Regions from separate parts of the Rhodoferax sp. LB1P47 genome, predicted to be linked through region 2. Evidence: predicted binding sites of a transcription regulator. Region 2 holds the regulator's gene; the other holds the start of a gene.
What was found. The regulator FNR, encoded in region 2, switches genes on or off when oxygen is low (the NO sensors DNR and NnrR bind a similar motif). The targets are predictions, from matches to a motif close to TTGATNNNNATCAA.
Positions count from the first base shown of each region.

Region 1 (9,124 bases), on a different contig from region 2:
CGCCATACCGACGTGTTTGGCCGCAACTCTGAAGAGGTGTTGAATTTCGCCTTTTTGAACAGCTACTACCAGACCGGCCTGAAGAACCTGCTGGACCGCGCGGTACTGGACCATGTGGAGCTGCCCACCGAGCTCAAGCTCAAGCAGGACTACCGCAAGATTGACGAGATTCCGTTCGACTTCGAGCGCCGCCGCATGTCGGTTGTGGTGTCCGAGCGCGATGCGCACCACGAACTGATTTGCAAAGGCGCGGTGGAAGAAGTGCTGGCCATTTGCAGCCATGTGCGCCTGGATGAGGGCAGCGGCCCCCAAGAGCAGCCGTTGGATGCCGCCATGCTGGAGCGCGTGCAGCAGTACACCCACCGGCTCAACGGCGAAGGCCTGCGGGTGGTGGCCGTGGCCATGAAAGAGCTGCCGAATAGCCAGACTGTTTACGCGGTGGCCGACGAGGCCGCGCTGACACTGGTGGGCTACATCGCCTTTTTAGACCCGCCCAAAGACTCTGCCGCCCCGGCGCTGCAAGCCCTGGCTGCCCACGGCATCCGCACGCTGGTGCTGACGGGCGACAACGCAGTGGTGACCGCCCGCGTCTGCAAGCAGGTGGGCCTGGTGGCCGGAACCGTGATGCTGGGTGCAGCGGTTGAAAAAATGGATGACACGGCCCTGGCCCAGGCGGTGCAGCAGCACCAGGTGTTTGCCAAGCTCACGCCGCTGCACAAGGAGCGCATCGTGCGCGCCCTGCGCGGGCTGGGCCATGTGGTGGGCTTTATGGGCGACGGCATCAACGACGCGCCTGCGCTGCGGGCGGCAGATATTGGTATCTCGGTCGATACGGCGGTAGACATTGCCAAAGAAGCCGCCGACATCATCCTGCTGGAAAAAAGCCTGCTGGTGCTGGATGAAGGCGTGGTCATCGGCCGCAGCACCTTCTGCAACATGCTGAAGTACATCCGCATGACGGCTAGCTCCAACTTTGGCAACGTGCTGTCGGTGCTGGTGGCCAGTGCCTTTTTACCCTTCCTGCCCATGCTGCCCCTTCAGTTGCTGCTACAAAATTTGCTGTACGACATCTCGCAAACCGGCATACCTTTTGACAACGTAGACCCGGAGCTGGTGGCCAAGCCGCTGCAATGGAACCCGGCCGACATAGGCCGCTTCATGGTGTTTTTTGGCCCCATCAGCTCCATTTTTGACATCAGCACGTTTGCGCTGATGTGGTGGGTGCTGGGGGCCAATAGTTTGGCGCAGCAAACGCTGTTCCAGTCGGGCTGGTTTGTGGTGGGGCTGCTCACGCAGACCCTGGTGGTGCACATGCTGCGCACCCCCAAGATCCCGTTTGTAGAGAGCCGGGCCGCCACGCCGCTGCTGCTGATGTCACTGGCCACCATAGCCGTGGGCATCTATTTGCCGATGGGGCCGCTGGCGGAATACTTCAAGCTACAGGCCCTGCCGCTGCCTTATTTCGGCTGGCTGCTGGGGATCTTGCTGGGCTATGGGCTGCTGACAACGTGGATGAAGCGGTACTACATCCGGCGGTTTGGCTGGCAGTGATGGGGAATTACAAGTGTTTTATGCCTCTAGCGCATATATCTACTGCGCAAGAAGCTATCTTTATAGTAGCAATTTCCCAAAGTGCGCCTGCTTGCTTTAGATCAAGCTTTATCCACATCGGCTCCGCTTGCCACCGTTTTGACACACCGTCTGCCCAGACTAGTTGCTGAACCCTGCTAACCCAAGGACTCCATGCAAAAAACCCAAGCGGTGGCCGCGCTCGGCCAGCACAAACTGATGCTCCCTACCTGGGTGCACGCGGCACTGGCGGCCAATGACCGGCTCAAGGTGTACCTGACCGTGTTGCAGGCCGCCGCAGAGCATGCATTGCACCCCAAGCGCGACGCGCTCGACCTGGCCCACGAGATGGCCGCCGCCGGCTTGCAGGGCGTGTGGTTGCAAGACCTTGCCGCAGCGGCGCGGCGGGTAGACAAAGACCTGCTGCTGCCCGATCTGCCCAAGCTGGTGCAGGACTTCAGGGACGACCTGGCCACGATGGCCCGCCCGGTGCTGGACGGCGCGGCAATGGGTACAGAGCCCGCCGCACGGGTGCAGCACTGGCTCGACTGGCTGGCCGCGTTGCCGGTGGACCGGCTGACCGACAAGCAGGTGGAGGCGCTTACCCACGGCAAACGCGGCGGGGCGGACAGCCTGCACCTGCTGGTGATGGACCTGCACAAGCAGATCAACCAGCTCTCCAGCGCCTTGGCCACCGAAGTGATTGACGGCGCCAATGTGTGGGAGCTGCAGCCCGGCGACCACGTGCGGGTAGCCGCCTTTATGCGCGGGCTGAACCGCACGGCGGGCCTGAAGTTCGACCACCCCGGGCTGGACACCAGCGCCACCCGCGACGGCGAGCGCCTGCTGCTGCAAAACGACATTGGCACCAATGACGCGCATGTGCTGGTGATGCAGGTCACCGCCCATGCCATCAGCCTGACCTATTCCGACCTGCACCGCGAGCGGCTGGAGTTCTTTCAGGCGCTGTTGCTGCCCTTGGGCGCGCAGTGGTCGGCGCTGGAGTCCCGCACCCAGGCCGAGCTGAATGGCGGCGAGGCCTATTCGGTGTCCACCGCCCAGTTTGACTGCGCCAGCGATGCCGCGCTGGAACAGGCGCTGGAGGGCATAGGCTCGCGCATCGTGTTCCTGATCGACTGGAACCGCGCCCGCAAGCGGCTACAGGCCTTTGTGGGCAAGGCCGATGCCATCGCCGTGCTGGCCGAGGCGGCCCGGCGTGACGTGGGCCACCGCGCCTGGCTACAGATCGGCGGTGAACGGACCATCTTCGCGGCCATGCAGGCAGCGGGCGAGGGCGCTTTCCGCATTGGCGACCGGCTCGACGAGGTGCTGGGCGCCGCCGATGCCCGTGGTTTTTTGGTGGCGGTGCTGGAGCTGGCCTGCAAGGTTTTGCAGGCAGGCCAGCCACCCGCCCTGGCCGTGGACGAAACCCGCATGCTGCTGGCCCAGCGCGTGCGCCAGCGCAGCAGCGAATTCGACCTGCTGGCCGAACACGCCGCCTACTGCCACGCGCTGGCGCAGGCAGTCAGCGACGGGCTGGCGCACGGCGTGGAAAGTTCGGGCAAAGCGGCCAAAGCGTTGGCGGCCCAGGCCAAAATCTGGGAACGCAAGGCCGACCATTTGGTGATGCAGGCGCGCGAGAAAGCCCAGCGCCAGCCCCGCTGGCGGCCGATTGTGGCGCTGGCCGAGCAGTCGGACGCAGTGGCCGATGCCTTGGAGGAGGCCGCCTTTTTAATCAGCCTGGTGGCCGACGACCACCACAAAGGCTGGACTGCCGAGGTGCGCAAAGTGCTGGGCCGCCTGGCCGCCACGGTGCTGGAGGCCACGCAAGACTACGTGAAGGCGCTGGCCATCGCGCAGACTTTGGGCGCAGACAGCCTTGCCAGCGACAACGATGCCTTTTTGGCCGTGACGTGGCGCGTGCTGCAAGCCGAGCGACAGTGCGATGCCTTGCTGCGCGATGCGCGGCGGGTGATTTTGGCCACCGTGCAGGATGCCCCTTCGCTGATGCTGGCGAATGACCTGGCCGTGGCGCTGGAACTCGCCTCGGACCACTTGCTGACAGCGGGCTATGCGCTGCGCGATGTGGCCTTTGGCAATGCAGGGGTGCATTAATGCCGCACCGCCACGAACACCACAAACACCACGGTGCGCACGCCAAACTGCCTGCGCTGGTACTGCCGCCCCCTTCCGCTCCGCTACCGACGATTCCACTCGCCGAGGCACCGCCGCTGGCCTGGCCCGACGAGGTGTATCTGGTGGGCTGCGGCAACGCGGCCGACAGCCACTTGCAGCCCTCGGGCCAAACGATGGGTTTCAAGGCCTGGAATTTGCTGCGCATGGCCCAGATGGGGCTGCCCGTGCCACCGGCCTTTGTGCTGGGTACGCACTACTGCACCGACCCGGCCGCCCGGGCGCTGGCAGCCCGCCCCGGGCTGTGGCAACCCGGCTTGCACGCCCTGGAGCAGGCAGCAGGGCAGGTGTTTGCTAGCGTGCGGTGCCCGCTGCTGGTGTCGGTGCGCTCGGGCGCGCCGGTGTCCATGCCCGGCATGATGGAGACGCTGCTTAACATCGGCTTGTGCGATGCCACGGTAGACGGCGTGCTGCGCCAAACCGGCAACCCCCGCCTGGTGTGGGATGCCTACCGGCGCCTGGTGGCCACCTATGGCGAGGTGGTGGCAGGCCTGCCCGTGGGCGTGTTTGACGCGGCCACGCGGGCCTTGGTGGGCACGCGGGATGAACGGGATTTGGACTTTGCCGATCTGCGCCTGCTGACCCAGCGTTTTCTGGCGGCCTACGCACAGGCGGCAGGCCAGCCGTTTCCCCAAGACCCGCAGCGGCAATTGGCCGGAGCCATCCAGGCGGTGCTGGCCTCTTGGCAATCTGACAAGGCGTGTGCTTACCGGCGCATGAACCAGATTGCCGATGCCATTGGCACCGCCGTGACCGTGCAGCGCATGGTGTTTGGCAACGCCGGTGGCGCATCGGGCGCGGGTGTGGGCTTTACCCGCGACCCGGCCACCGGGGAACCCGCGCTGTGGGTGGACTTTTTGTTCAACGCGCAGGGCGAAGATGTGGTGTCGGGCCGGCGCAGCGCCCACGGGCACGATGAACTGGCGGCCGTGCTGCCTGCGGTCTGGGGCGCTTTGCAAGCGGCGGCGCAGCAGCTGGAAGCCAGCTTTGGCGACATGCAGGACTTTGAGTTCACCGTGCAGCAGGGCCAGCTGTTCATGCTGCAAACCCGCAGCGGCAAGCGTACCCCCCAGGCCGCAGCCCGTATCGCGCTGGACCTGCTGGATGCCCAGTTAATCGACCATGACACCGCCCGCGAACGCACGGCCGGGTTAGACCGTGCGGCGCTGGCCCAGTCCTGCGTGGTGGCCCCCAGCGGCGCACCGCTACAGCCCTTGGCCCGTGCGGCTACCGCCAGCAGTGGCGTCGCGGTGGGCGAGATAGCGCTGGACCAAGCCCGGGCGGTGGCCCGCCATGCCGCCGGTGCGGCGGTGGTGCTGGTGCGCCGTGATGCAGAAACCAGCGACCTCACCGCATTGGAATCTGCTGTGGGCTTGCTCACCCAGCGCGGGGCCCGCACCTCGCACGCCGCCGTGGTGGCCCGCCAGCTGGGCAAGGTCTGTCTGGTGGGCTGTGGCGAGCTACAGATTGACGATGCAACACGCAGCATCCAGATGGGCAGCACCGTCTTGCACGAGGGCGATGTGCTGACGCTGGACGGCAACAACGGCTGCGTGTACAGCGGCGCGGCGCAAACCGAAGTGGTCTACCCGGAGGATTTGCTCGCCCGCCTGGCGCTGTTGCGCAAGTTCTAAGTACGTTTGACGTAAACAACCCTGGAGTTCCTACCATGACACACCCCGACACACCCCTGCCCAGCCCCTACAACCTGGTGGGCAAAAAAGGCCTGGTAATGGGCATTGCCAACGACAAAAGCATTGCCTATGGCTGCGCCAAGGCCATGCACGCTCTGGGGGCCGAAGTGGCCATCACCTACCTGAACGAACACGCCGAACCCTTTGTGCGCCCGCTGGCTGAGGCGCTGCACAGCCCGCTCATCTTGCCCTGCGACCTGGAAAAACCGGGCCAGCTAGAGGCCGTGTTTGCCGCCCTGAAGGACCAGTGGGGCCACCTCGACTTTGCGCTGCACGCCGTGGCCTTTGCGCCCACGCCAGATCTGCATGCCTGGGTGACAGACTGCTCGGCCGAAGGTTTTGCCCGCGCGATGGATGTGTCTTGCCATTCGTTCATCCGCATGGCCAAGCTGGCCGAAACGCTGATGCCCGAGGGCGGCACGCTCATCACCACCAGTTACTACGGCGGGCAAAAAGTGATCGACCATTACAACGTGATGGGCCCGGTGAAAGCCGCCCTAGAGGCGGTGGTGCGGGCGCTGGCGTCTGAGCTGGGTCGGCAAAACATCCGGGTGCACGCGCTGTCGCCCGGCCCCCTCTTGACCCGCGCAGCCTCCGGCATTGAAGACTTTGACAAGCTGCTGGAAAAGGCGGTGCGCGAAACGCCTTTGCGCCGCCCGCTCACCATCGACGACGTAGGCAACGTGGCGGCGGGCCTGGCCAGCGACTGGGCCCAGTGCATGACGGGCAACATCTTGTTCGTGGACGGCGGCTACCACGTACTGGGGTAAATGCATGTACACCCCCACCCCCGTAGACATGATTGAGAACCACACCTTCGATGAAATCAGCATCGGCGACACCGCCCACCTGACCCGCACCCTGCTGGCCGAAGACATCCAGCTGTTTGCCGCCATGTCGGGCGATGTCAACCCGGCGCATGTAGACCCAGACTACGCCAAAGACACCCAGTTCCACGGCATCATTGCCCACGGCATGTGGGGGGCGGCGCTGATCTCTACCGTGCTGGGCACGGAGTATCCCGGCCCTGGCGCCATCTACCTGGGCCAGAGCCTGCGCTTCATGCGGCCGGTACACATCGGCGACACGCTGGATGTGCGCGTGACGGTCACAGCTAAGGACAGCAGCAACCACCACGTCACGCTGGACTGCCACTGCACCGACCAGCACGGGCACGACGCTATCACCGGCAGCGCCCTGGTGCTGGCCCCCACCGAGAAAGTGCGCCGCCCGCGCATGGCCCCGTTGCAGGTGCGCATGCGCGACAAAACCCTTCGCTACCACCAGTTGCTGGCCCGCACTGCCGGGCTGGAGCCCATCACCGTGGCCGTGGTGCACCCTTGCAGCGAAGACGCTTTGCGCGGCGCACGGGAGGCGGCCGACATGGGCCTGATCCGCCCCATTCTGGTGGGGCCGGAGGACAAAATCCGCGCCCTGGCGGCTGCTGCGGGCATTGCCCTGGACGGCTGCCGCATCGTGCCTGCGCCGCACAGCCATGCCGCTGCCGCCCAGGCCGTGGCGCTGGTGCGCAATGGCGAAGCCCAGGCGCTGATGAAGGGCAGCCTGCACACCGACGAGCTGATGGCCGAGGTGGTCAAGCCGGGGAGCGGCCTGCGCACCGAGCGCCGGGTCAGCCATGTGTACCTGGTGGACGTGCCGTCCTACCCCAAACCGCTGCTGATCAGCGATGCCGCCATCAACATCGAGCCCGACCTGGATGCCAAGCGCGACATCGTGCAAAACGCCATCGACCTGGCCCATGCCATTGGCATCGCCCTGCCCAAGGTGGCCATACTCGCCGCAGTAGAAGTGGTGAACGCCAAGATGCAGTCCACCCTGGACGCGGCGGCGCTGTGCAAGATGGCCGACCGGGGCCAGATCACCGGCGGCCTGCTGGACGGGCCGCTGGCCTTCGACAACGCGGTGTCGCCCCAGGCCGTGCGCGACAAAGGCATTGTGTCGCCCGTGGCCGGCCAGGCCGACATCTTGGTCGCGCCCAACCTGGAGGCCGGCAACATGATCGCCAAACAGTTGCAGTACCTGGCCGATGCGCAGGTGGCGGGCATCGTGATGGGCGCGCGCGTGCCGGTGGTGCTGACCAGCCGGGCCGACGGCACGGCGGCGCGCATTGCATCCTGTGCGCTGGCTTTGCTGCTGGTGCGGATGTCCTCTTCAGGAGTGTGAATGGACGCCATTCTGGTTTTGAATGTCGGCTCGTCCAGCATCAAGTTCGCCGCCTACGACCACGCCAGCACGCCGGACGCTGTGCACCTGATCGGCATGGGGCACATGTCCCAGGTAGGGGATGAGATGGAGTTGTTGGTCCAGCAAGCCGATGGCGTGCTGCTGGAGCGCTCGCGCAGTGCATCCGCGCATGCGGCGTTTGAACACAGCCAGGCCCTGACCAGCCTGTTTGCGTGGCTGGACGCGCACCGTGGCGGGCTCACGCTGGCCGCCGTGGGCCACCGCGTGGTGCATGGCGGCCCGCATTTCACCGCCCCGGTGCGCATTACCGACGCGGTGCTGCACACGCTGGACGGCCTGGTGTCGCTGGCCCCGCTGCACCAACCCCACCACCTCAAGGCGATTCGCATCCTGCGCGAGCGCTGGCCTAATCTGCTCCAGGTGGCCTGCTTCGACACCGCCTTCCACCGCACCCAGCCGTGGGTGGCCCAGGCGCTTGCGCTGCCGCGCGCCATCACCGATACCGGGGTACGGCGCTACGGCTTTCACGGCCTGTCCTACGAGTACATCGCCAGCCAGTTGCCCCGCGTGCTGGGCCCGGCCGCGCAGGGCAGGGTGATCGCCGCCCACCTGGGCAACGGGGCCAGCCTGTGCGCCCTGGTGGATGGCAAAAGCGTGGCCTCCAGCATGGGCTTTTCGGCGCTGGATGGCCTGGTGATGGGCACCCGCTGCGGCAGCCTGGACCCCGGCGTGCTGCTGTATTTGCTGCAAGAGCGGCACATGGCACCGCAGGAGGTGAGCGACGTGCTGTACCGCCAATCGGGCCTGCTGGGCGTATCGGGCATCAGCAGCGATATGCAGGTGCTGCTGGCCAGCACCGAGCCGCATGCCGCGCAGGCGATTGCGCTGTTCGTCTACCGCATCGTCACCGAAATCGGTGCGCTGGCCGCAGCGATGGGTGGGCTGGATGCGCTGGTCTTCACCGCCGGTATAGGGGAGCACTCTGCCGCCATCCGCGCCCTGGTGTGCGCGGGCTGCGCCTGGCTGGGTGCAGAGCTGGATGTAGCGGCCAATGCCAGCGGGCAAACGCGCATCCACACCGCTGCCAGTCGGCTGCAGTTAGCCGTGATCTCCACCGATGAGGGGCGCATGATCGCCGTCCATACGCTGCGCAATATATCGGAGTGAAAATGGCTTATAGCGCATATGCATACTGCGCAAGTAGCTATCATTTTTAACTATTTGGCAAATGACAAACTGCTGCTGCGCTGGCGAAAATGCAGCCACACAATGCCGCTCAAGCCCGCCGCAAAAAAGCACCACACCGAAATAAACCAGGTGGTGTAGACCGTGTAGGCGGCAACGAACGACACGGTGGCGGCCACCCCAAACAGCCACACCGCCCGCTGGCTAGAAAACAGCGGGCTGGCGCAGGTACTCAGCAAATACAGCCCGCTGGCGGCCAGCACATGGAAGTGCGGAAA
Region 1 covers NZ_JBWMAU010000002.1:304,063-313,186, reverse strand. The annotation lists gene mgtA (magnesium-translocating P-type ATPase) at 1-1,551, shown strand, start outside; gene AC0969_RS05340 (phosphate transport regulator) at 1,744-3,684, shown strand; gene AC0969_RS05335 (PEP/pyruvate-binding domain-containing protein) at 3,684-5,396, shown strand; gene fabI (enoyl-ACP reductase FabI) at 5,432-6,226, shown strand; gene AC0969_RS05325 (bifunctional enoyl-CoA hydratase/phosphate acetyltransferase) at 6,231-7,640, shown strand; gene AC0969_RS05320 (acetate/propionate family kinase) at 7,641-8,828, shown strand; gene AC0969_RS05315 (DUF6629 family protein) at 8,879-9,124, opposite strand, start outside.
Region 1: the regulator FNR is predicted to act here: its motif matches at 1,643-1,656, upstream of AC0969_RS05340 (phosphate transport regulator).

Region 2 (9,124 bases):
CGCAGAACTGGCTTTGCCAGGCTGCTGGTGTTGCCCCCTGCAAGGGGGGTGGCGAAAGATGCGAAGCACTGTAGCCTGGGGGTGAGTCAAATAACACGCGAAAACCGGGCGCGGTTGTGGTCGGCTTGCAGGTAGCGGTCGAACACCATAGCCACGGCGCGCACGAAGAACCAGCCGGTGGCGGTGACCTGGATGCTGGTGCCATCTACGCTGACCATGCCGGCCTGCACCAGCGGCTGCAAGGCCTGTAGCTCGGCGGCGAAGGTGGCTTTGAAGTCCACCAAATAGGCCAGTTCGATGGATTCAAACTGCACTGCGCCCTGGCACATCAGGGCCATGATGGTGGCGCGGCGCACCAGGTCGTCGCGGTTCAGGGCCAGGCCGCGCACCACGGGGAGCTGGCCCTGGTCGATCTTGTCGCAGTACTCCTCCAGGGTTTTGGCGTTCTGGCTGTAGGTGGGGCCGATGCGGCCAATGGCCGACACGCCCAGGCCCACCAGGTCGCAGTCGGGCTGGGTGCTGTAGCCCTGGAAGTTGCGGTGCAGCCGCCCCTGGCGCTTGGCCACGGCCAGGGTGTCGCCCGGCAGGGCGAAGTGGTCCATGCCCACGTACACGTAGCCCGCACCGATGAGCACATCCAGCGCCTGCGACAGCATGGCCAGTTTGTCGGCGGCGCTGGGCAGGTCGGCGGACAAGATGCGGCGCTGCGGCTTGAAGCGCTGGGGCAGGTGGGCGTAGGCGTAGAGGGCGATGCGGTCGGGGCGCAGCTGCACTATCTGCGCCAGGGTGCGGGCAAACGAGGTGGGGGTTTGGCGCGGCAGGCCGTAGATCAGGTCGGTGTTGATGGACCCAAAGCCCAGCCTGCGTGCATCCGCCACCAACCCAAATACATCCTCGGCGGGCTGCACGCGGTGCACGGCTTTTTGCACATCGGCATCGAAATCTTGCACGCCAAAGCTCAGGCGGTTGAAGCCCAGCGCCGCCAGGGTGGCCAGCCGGGTGGGGTCTACGGTGCGGGGATCGACCTCGATGGCGTATTCGCCGCCAGGGGCCAGGCTGAAATGCTGGCGCAGCAGGGCCATGAGCTGGGCCAGCTCGGCATCGCTCAAAAACGTAGGGCTGCCGCCGCCCAGGTGCAGCTGGCTAACCGCCCGGCCTGCGCCCAGCTGGGCGGTGTGCAGGACTATTTCGCGCTCCAGGTAATGCAGGTACTGCGCGCCGCGCTCGTGGCGTTTGGTAATGATTTTGTTGCAGGCGCAGTAGTAGCACAGCGATTCGCAAAACGGAATGTGGACGTAGAGCGACAGCGGCAGCGCGGTGGCGGTGTCTCGGCGCAGGCGCAGGGCGCGGGCGTAGTCGTCGCCGGTGAAGGCCTCCACAAACCGGTCGGCGGTGGGGTACGAGGTGTAGCGCGGCCCCGGCACGTCGTAGCGCTGTAAGAGTTCGGCAGAAATAGGCTCAGGCGTGGTGCGGATCATGGGCTGGAATGTGCCGCGAAGTCTGTTTCGCATCCTTGACGTGGATCAAGACCGTTGCAGATCGTTATGCAGACAATGGCTGCTTATAAAAAGTCCATACTGTGCGCATGAACCCATCTGCCATCAAAGTCGCCTGCTCGAACTGCAATCTGCGCGAGCTGTGCATGCCGCTGGGCCTGAACCAGGACGAGCTGGACCGCATCGACGGCCTGGTGGCCGTGCGCCGCAAGGTCAAACGCGGGGCCACGCTGTTCCGCAACGGCGAGGCGTTTACCGCGCTGTACGCCATCCGCACCGGGTTTTTCAAAACCTCCATCACCACCGAAGACGGGCGTGACCAGGTCACCGGCTTCCAGATGGCGGGCGAGATCATCGGGTTGGACGGCATCGTCCACGAGCAGCACACCTGCGACGCGGTGGCGCTGGAGGATGCCGAGGTCTGCGAGATGCCGTTTAACCGCATCGAAGAGCTGTCGCGCGAGGTCAACGCCTTGCAGCGCCATGTGCACAAAATCATGAGCCGCGAGATCGTGCGCGAGCACGGCGTGATGCTGCTGCTGGGCAGCATGCGGGCCGAAGAGCGGCTGGCGGCCTTTTTGCTGAACCTGGTGCAACGCCTGCATGCGCGTGGCTTCTCGCCGCTGGAGCTGGTACTGCGCATGACGCGCGAAGAAATCGGCAGCTACCTGGGCCTGAAGCTGGAGACGGTGAGCCGCACCTTCAGCAAATTTGCCGAGGACGGGATGGTGGAAGTCAAACAGCGCCACATCCGCATCCTGGATACCGATGCTTTAAAGCGCATCGTCAACCCCCAAGTCTGCATGTAAATAGGCTCACCCCCAGGCTACACACTGCCCCGGAATCGGCCCTTTGGGCCGAGAACGCATGTTTTCGCCAACCCCCCTTGCAGGGGGCAACACCAGCAGCCCAGCAAAGCCGGTTTTGCGGTGTTTTTGGTGGGCGTGCGTTCTGCCTTTAGGCATTGTTTTCACTATTTCGTTGGTACTGCGCCTGCGGGCGTGGCGGCGTGGTTGCGGCCCTGCATGGCGGGGGCCAGCGAACCCTGCTGGGCCAGGGTTTTGTTGATGTTCAAACCCTGGCGGTAATAGTCTTGCGCCAGCACCGGGTCTTGCTGGCTGAAGGCGATCCAGGCGGTGACCAACCCGGCCACCACCACGATCAGCGGGCCAGAGATGACCAGCCACACGTGGCCGAATTTCCACCAGGGTTGCGCGACAGACAGGCCCCCACCCCAACCCTCCCCCGGGGGGGGAGGGGGCATATTCGGGCCCCGTGTTACTCCCTCCCCCCCCGGGGGAGGGTTGGGGTGGGGGCGAGTGGGCGTGAACGGTGTGGACATAGGGCGGCCTTTATCGGGGGACGATGAACGTCGATTTTTCAGAAACGCGGTGTTGGCCGTCGGCGGTCTGGATGTCGAACACCACCGGGTGCGAACCCGGCGTGGCCGAACCGTAGGGGATGTGCAGCCGCACCGCCACCCAGCGCGACTGCACCGCACCCACCTCCACCACCGGGTCAGATGCCACGGCCAGCCCGGCCAGCCCGTGGGCGGCCAGGGTGTAGCGCTGGGGCGACTCGGTGGCGTTCATCACTTGCAGGCGGTAGACGTTCTCCAGCTGGCCCCCAGCCACAATGCGTGACAAGGCGGCGCGGTCGCGCACCACGTCTACTTTCAGCGGCGTGCGCATCGCCAGGCTGAAGCCCAGGCACAAGATCAGCGTCCACAGCAGCACGGTGTAGACCAGCACCCGAGGCCGCAGCACGCGGCGCAGCATCTGGCGGGCCGTCCAGCCCCCCTGGATGCCGTTCTGGGTGGCAAAGCGCACCAGCCCCCGGGCGTAGCCCATTTTGTCCATCACCCCATCGCACACGTCCACGCAGGCGGCGCAGTTGATGCACTCGTATTGCAGGCCCTGGCGGATGTCGATGCCGGTGGGGCAGACCTGCACGCACAGGGTGCAGTCCACACACGAGCCCAGGCCCAGCGTGGCAGGGTCGGCCTTGCGCGAGCGGGCCCCGCGCGGTTCGCCCCGGGCGGTGTCGTAGCTGACGATGAGCGTGTCCTTGTCGAACATGGCGCTCTGGAAGCGGGCGTAGGGGCACATGTATTTGCACACCTGCTCGCGCATGAAGCCTGCGTTGCCGTAGGTGGCGGCGCTGTAGAACAAGCCCCAAAAGACCTCCCACGAGCCAAAGCTCAGGTCCAGCGACTCTTGCAGCAGCGCATACGTGGGCGTGAAGTACGACACAAAGGTAAAGCCGGTCCACAGCGACAGCAGCATCCACACCGCGTGCTTGGCCCACTTTTTCCCCAGCTTGGCGGTAGACAAAGGGCCACCGTCCAGCCGCATGCGGGCGCTGCGGTCGCCCTCGATGCGGCGCTCGATCCACATAAAAATTTCGCTGTACACGGTTTGCGGGCAGGCAAAGCCACACCACAGCCGCCCGGCCACGGCGGTGAACAAAAACAGCGACAGGGCCGACACCACCAGCAAGCCGGTGAGGTAGATGAAATCCTGCGGGTACAGCACCAGCCCAAACAGGTAAAAGCGCCGCGCCGCCAGGTCCAGCAGCACCGCCTGGCGCTCGCCGTATTGCAGCCACGGCAGGCCGTAGAACACCAACTGCGTGAGGAACACCATGCCCCAGCGCCAGCGGGCAAACAGGCCCTGCACCGAGCGTGGATAGATCTTGGGCTGGGCCGCATACAGCGACACCAGCTCGCCCTCGGCAGGGATGATGGGGATGGTTTTACGGGGCTGCATGGACGGAAGGCATGGTGGGTATAGCGGGAGTAAGGCAGGACATCCGGCCCCCACCCCAGCCCTCCCCCAGAGGGGGAGGGAGAAGATGCATTACCCCCTCCCTCTTCGGGGGAGGGCTGGGGTGGGGGCGGGCAGCCACCAACAATGTATGCATACGTGAACCCAACTACGGGGTCGCTTTATTCGACAAGCCCCACACATAACTCGTCAACACGTGGATCTGCGCCTCGGTCAGCTTGCCCTGCTGGGCGGGCATCTGGTTGGTTTTGCCGTTGTTGACCATCGCGATAATGGCGGCCTCGCCCCAGCCGTGCAGCCAGGTGTCGTCGGCCAGATTGGGTGCGCCCAGGGCCGGGTTGCCCTTGCCGCCCACGCCGTGGCAGGCGGCGCACACGCCAAACTTGGACTTGCCCAGGGCGGCACGCAGCGAGTCGTGCGGACTGCCGGACAGGCTGAGCACGTAGTTGGCCACGTTCTTCACATCGTCCGGCGTGCCCACGGCAGCGGCCATCGGCGGCATCTGGCCGATGCGGCCCTGGTGCAGGGTTTCGGCAATTTTCTCCGGGCTGCCGCCGTACAGCCAGTCGCCGTCGGCCAGATTGGGAAAGCCCTTGCTGCCGCGTGCGTCCGAGCCGTGGCACTGGGCGCAGTTGTTCATGAACAGGCGTTCGCCCACCCCCATGGCCTGCGCGTTGCCCGCCAGCTTCTCCGGCGGCAAGGCGGTGAAGTTGGCGTATAGCGGCTCCAGCGCCTGGTTGGCCTGGACCACCTCGCCCTCATATTCGCCCACCTGGGTCCAGCCCAGCGTGCCTTTGTAGCTGCCCAGGCCGGGGTAGACCACCAGGTAGCCGATGGAGAACAGCACCGTCAAAATGAACAAGCCCACCCACCAAATGGGCAGCGGGTTGTTCATCTCGCGCAGGTCGCCATCCCACACGTGGCCGGTGGTGTTGTCGGCCTGGAACGGCACTTTTTTGCGTGCCGTAACCCACAGCAGCAACAGGCAGGCGGCAATGCTGACGATAGAGACGGCGGTAATAAAAACCGACCAAAAGTCGCTGGTGAAATCACTCATAAAAATTCCTCGTGGGCTCAGTCTTGCTGGAAGGGCAGCTGCGCCGCTTCCTCAAACTGCGCTTTATTGCGGCGCGAAAACGCCCAGACCCAGATACCGATAAAGGTGACGAAGCTGCAAACAGTGGCGATAACGCGCAAGGTGGTGACATCCATAAAAGGCTTTCTGCATCAAGGGGCGCTGGCGGGTGCAGCGGGGGCTGGCGCGGCCTGCAAGGCAAGCTGGTCGGACAAAGCCCGGCCCAGCACTTGCAGGTAGGCGATCAGCGCGTCTTGCTCGGTCTTGCCTTGCACGGCGGCGGCACCAGCGGCAATTTCGGCATCGGTGTAGGGCACGCCCACGCTGCGCAAGGCCTTCATGCGGGGCGCTACCACGGCCGGATCGACGATGGCTTTTTCCAGCCAGGCGTAGGCGGGCATGTTGGACTCGGGCACCACGTCACGCGGGTTGTTCAGGTGGATGCGGTGCCACTCGTCGCTGTACTTGCCGCCCACGCGGTGCAGGTCCGGCCCGGTGCGCTTGCTGCCCCACTGGAACGGGTGGTCGTAAACAAATTCACCGGCTACCGAGTAGTGGCCGTAGCGCAGCGTTTCGGCGCGGAACGGGCGGATCATCTGCGAATGGCAGTTGTAGCAGCCCTCGCGCAGATAAATGTCGCGGCCTAGCAGTTGCAGCGGGGTGTAGGGCTTGAGGCCGGTCACGGCTTCAGTGGTGGACTTCTGGAAGAACAGCGGCACGATCTCCACCAGCCCGCCCACGGCGACCACCAGCAAGATCAGCACGATCATCAAAAAGTTATTCGTCTCGATCTTTTCGTGCGAGAAAAACGCAATCGGTTTGTTGTTGTCAGCCATGTTCTGCTCCTCAAGCGTGGGCGGGTTGGAACGACGGCACAGGCACCAGCACCGAGCGCCCGGAGACCGCCGTCATCCACACGTTCCAGGCCATCACCAGCATGCCGCCCAGGTACAGCAGGCCACCCACCATGCGCACCACATAAAACGGGAAAGTGGCCTTGACGCTCTCCACAAAGGTGTAGGTCAGGGTGCCGTCGGTGTTCACCGCGCCCCACATCAGGCCCTGCATGACCCCGGCAATCCACATCGCGGCGATGTAGAAAACCACGCCAATCGTGGCCATCCAGAAGTGCAACTCAATCGCCTTGATGCTGTACATGGTCTTGCCACCAAACATGCGCGGAATCAGGTAGTACAGCGAACCCATGGTCACAAAACCCACCCAGCCCAAAGCGCCAGAATGCACGTGGCCGACCGTCCAATCGGTGTAGTGGCTGAGCGCGTTGACGGTCTTGATGGCCATCATCGGGCCCTCAAACGTGCTCATGCCGTAGAAGGACAGCGAGACGATCAAAAAGCGCAGGATCGGGTCGTCGCGCAGCTTGTGCCAGGCGCCTGAGAGCGTCATCACGCCGTTGATCATGCCGCCCCAGCTGGGGGCCAGCAGAATCAGCGAGAACACCATGCCCAGCGACTGCGTCCAGTCCGGCAGCGCGGTGTAGTGCAGGTGGTGTGGGCCGGCCCACATGTAGGTGAAGATCAGCGCCCAGAAGTGGACGATGGACAGGCGGTACGAGTACACCGGCCGCTCGGCCTGCTTGGGGATGAAGTAGTACATCATTCCCAAAAATCCGGCGGTCAAAAAGAAGCCCACGGCGTTGTGGCCATACCACCACTGCACCATCGCATCTTGCACCCCGGCGTAGGCCGAGTAGGACTTCATCCAGCCTGCGGGCACCTCGGCGCTGTTCACCACATGCAGCAGCGCCACGGCGATGATGAACGCCCCATAAAACCAGTTGGCCACATAGATGTGCTTGACCCGGCGGCGGCCCACCGTGCCAAAGAACACGATGGCGTAGGCCACCCACACCAGGGTGATCAGGATGTCGATCGGCCATTCCAGTTCGGCGTATTCCTTGCCGGTGGTGTAGCCCAGCGGCAGGCTGATGGCCGCCGCCACAATCACCGCCTGCCAACCCCAGAAAACGAAGGAGGCCAGCGGCGGGCAAAACAGCCGGACCTGGCAGGTGCGCTGCACCACAAAGAAGCTGGTGGCCATCAGCGCGCAGCCGCCAAACGCAAAAATCACCGCGTTGGTGTGCAGCGGCCGCAAGCGCCCGTAGCTGAGCCAGGGGATGCCAAAGTTCAGCTCCGGCCAGGCCAGTTGCGAGGCAATGATGACCCCCACCAACATGCCCACCACGCCCCAGACCACGGACATGATGGAGAACTGCCGTACCGCCGTGTCGCTATAGACCTCCGGCGGGGCCACTTGTGTATTCGTAAAAGCCATGGGCACCTCATTTGTGTTCATGGCAGTGTCGAAGCGATGGCCCAAAAAGACTTTGATGCAAGTCAAGCCAACGTCACTTAGGCCGCTCGCGATAAGCGGCCCCTGCATTTCTCAAGAACACCGCAGAACTGGCTTTGCCAGGCTGCTGGTGTTGCCCCCCGAGGGGGTTGGCGAAAAGCGCTTGCGCTGTAGCCTGGGGGTGGGCCAATACCTAATCGTTGTGCAGAATGCGCTCGCCTTCTTGCTCCACCGATTCAAACTGGCCTTGAAAAATCGCCCACCACAGGCCGCCCAAAATCAGCAGCACCAGCACGACGGACAGGGGGATGAGGAGGTAGAGGATGTCCATTAACAGACCTCCAGCCAATTACTATAATTTTTATAGCTACTTGCGTAGGTAGCACATGCGCTAGAGGCATATTTCATATAAATTTATTCCCGCGACAATCTGGCGGCGTTGAGCACCACCAGCAGCGAACTCAGCGCCATGCCCAGCCCGGCCAGCCAGGCGGGCAGCCACCCGGCCAAGGCCAGCGGTACGCACACCGCGTTGTAGCCGGCAGCCCAGACCAGGTTTTGCCGCACCACCCGCAGCGTGCGCCGGGCCAGCAGCAGGGTCTGCGGCACCCGGCCCAGCTGGTCGCCGGTGACCACCAAATCCGCCTGCCGCTGCGCCAGCGGCACGGCCTGGCCGAAGGCGAAGGAGACGTGGGCGGCGGCCAGCACCGGGCCGTCGTTCAGGCCGTCGCCGACCATCGCCACATGCCTGCCCTGGCGCTGCAAGGCTTGCAGGTGCAGCAGTTTCTCCACCGGCGTGCAGCCGCCCCGCGCCTCGGCAATGCCGAGCTGGCCCGCCACCCGCAGCGCGGCAGCAGGCTGGTCGCCCGAGAGCAATTCCACCCGCAACCCGGCGGCTTGCAGCGCCTGGATGGCCTGCAACGCGTCGGGCCGCACGTCCTCAGACACATCAAAACTGGCCAGCCAGCCCAGCGCGTCGCCCAGGTAGACGCGCCGCACGGGGCCGTCGGTCTCGGGCCCGGTGGGCACGCTGCACCACGCGGCGCAGCCGAAGGTGACCCGCCCCAAGGCGTCCATCCCGCGCATACCCTGCCCGGCCACTTCCTCCACCTGGTGCAGCGTCTCGGCGGCCACGCCCTGCGCCTGCGCCGCTGCCACCACGGCCCGCGATGCCGGGTGCAGCGACTGCCCGGCCAGCCCGGCGGCCAGCCCCAGCGCCACGGCGGGCGGCAGGCTGCCCCGGGTGCGGATGGCGACCACCGCCATACCGCCCTGGGTGAGCGTGCCGGTTTTGTCGAAAACCACGGTGTCCACCTGCGCCAGGTTCTCCAGCGCCTGCAAGCGGCGCACCAGCACGCCCGACTGGGCCAAGCGGCCCGCAGCGGCCAACAGCGCCGCCGGGGTGGCCAGCGACAGCGCGCAGGGGCAGGTGACGATCAGCACGGCCACCACCA
Region 2 covers NZ_JBWMAU010000010.1:115,345-124,468, forward strand. The annotation lists gene hemN (oxygen-independent coproporphyrinogen III oxidase) at 87-1,478, opposite strand; gene fnr (fumarate/nitrate reduction transcriptional regulator Fnr) at 1,586-2,305, shown strand; gene AC0969_RS12885 (FixH family protein) at 2,470-2,760, opposite strand; gene ccoG (cytochrome c oxidase accessory protein CcoG) at 2,849-4,264, opposite strand; gene ccoP (cytochrome-c oxidase, cbb3-type subunit III) at 4,431-5,339, opposite strand; gene AC0969_RS12900 (cbb3-type cytochrome oxidase subunit 3) at 5,357-5,494, opposite strand; gene ccoO (cytochrome-c oxidase, cbb3-type subunit II) at 5,510-6,193, opposite strand; gene ccoN (cytochrome-c oxidase, cbb3-type subunit I) at 6,204-7,652, opposite strand; gene ccoS (cbb3-type cytochrome oxidase assembly protein CcoS) at 7,864-8,001, opposite strand; gene AC0969_RS12920 (heavy metal translocating P-type ATPase) at 8,085-9,124, opposite strand, start outside.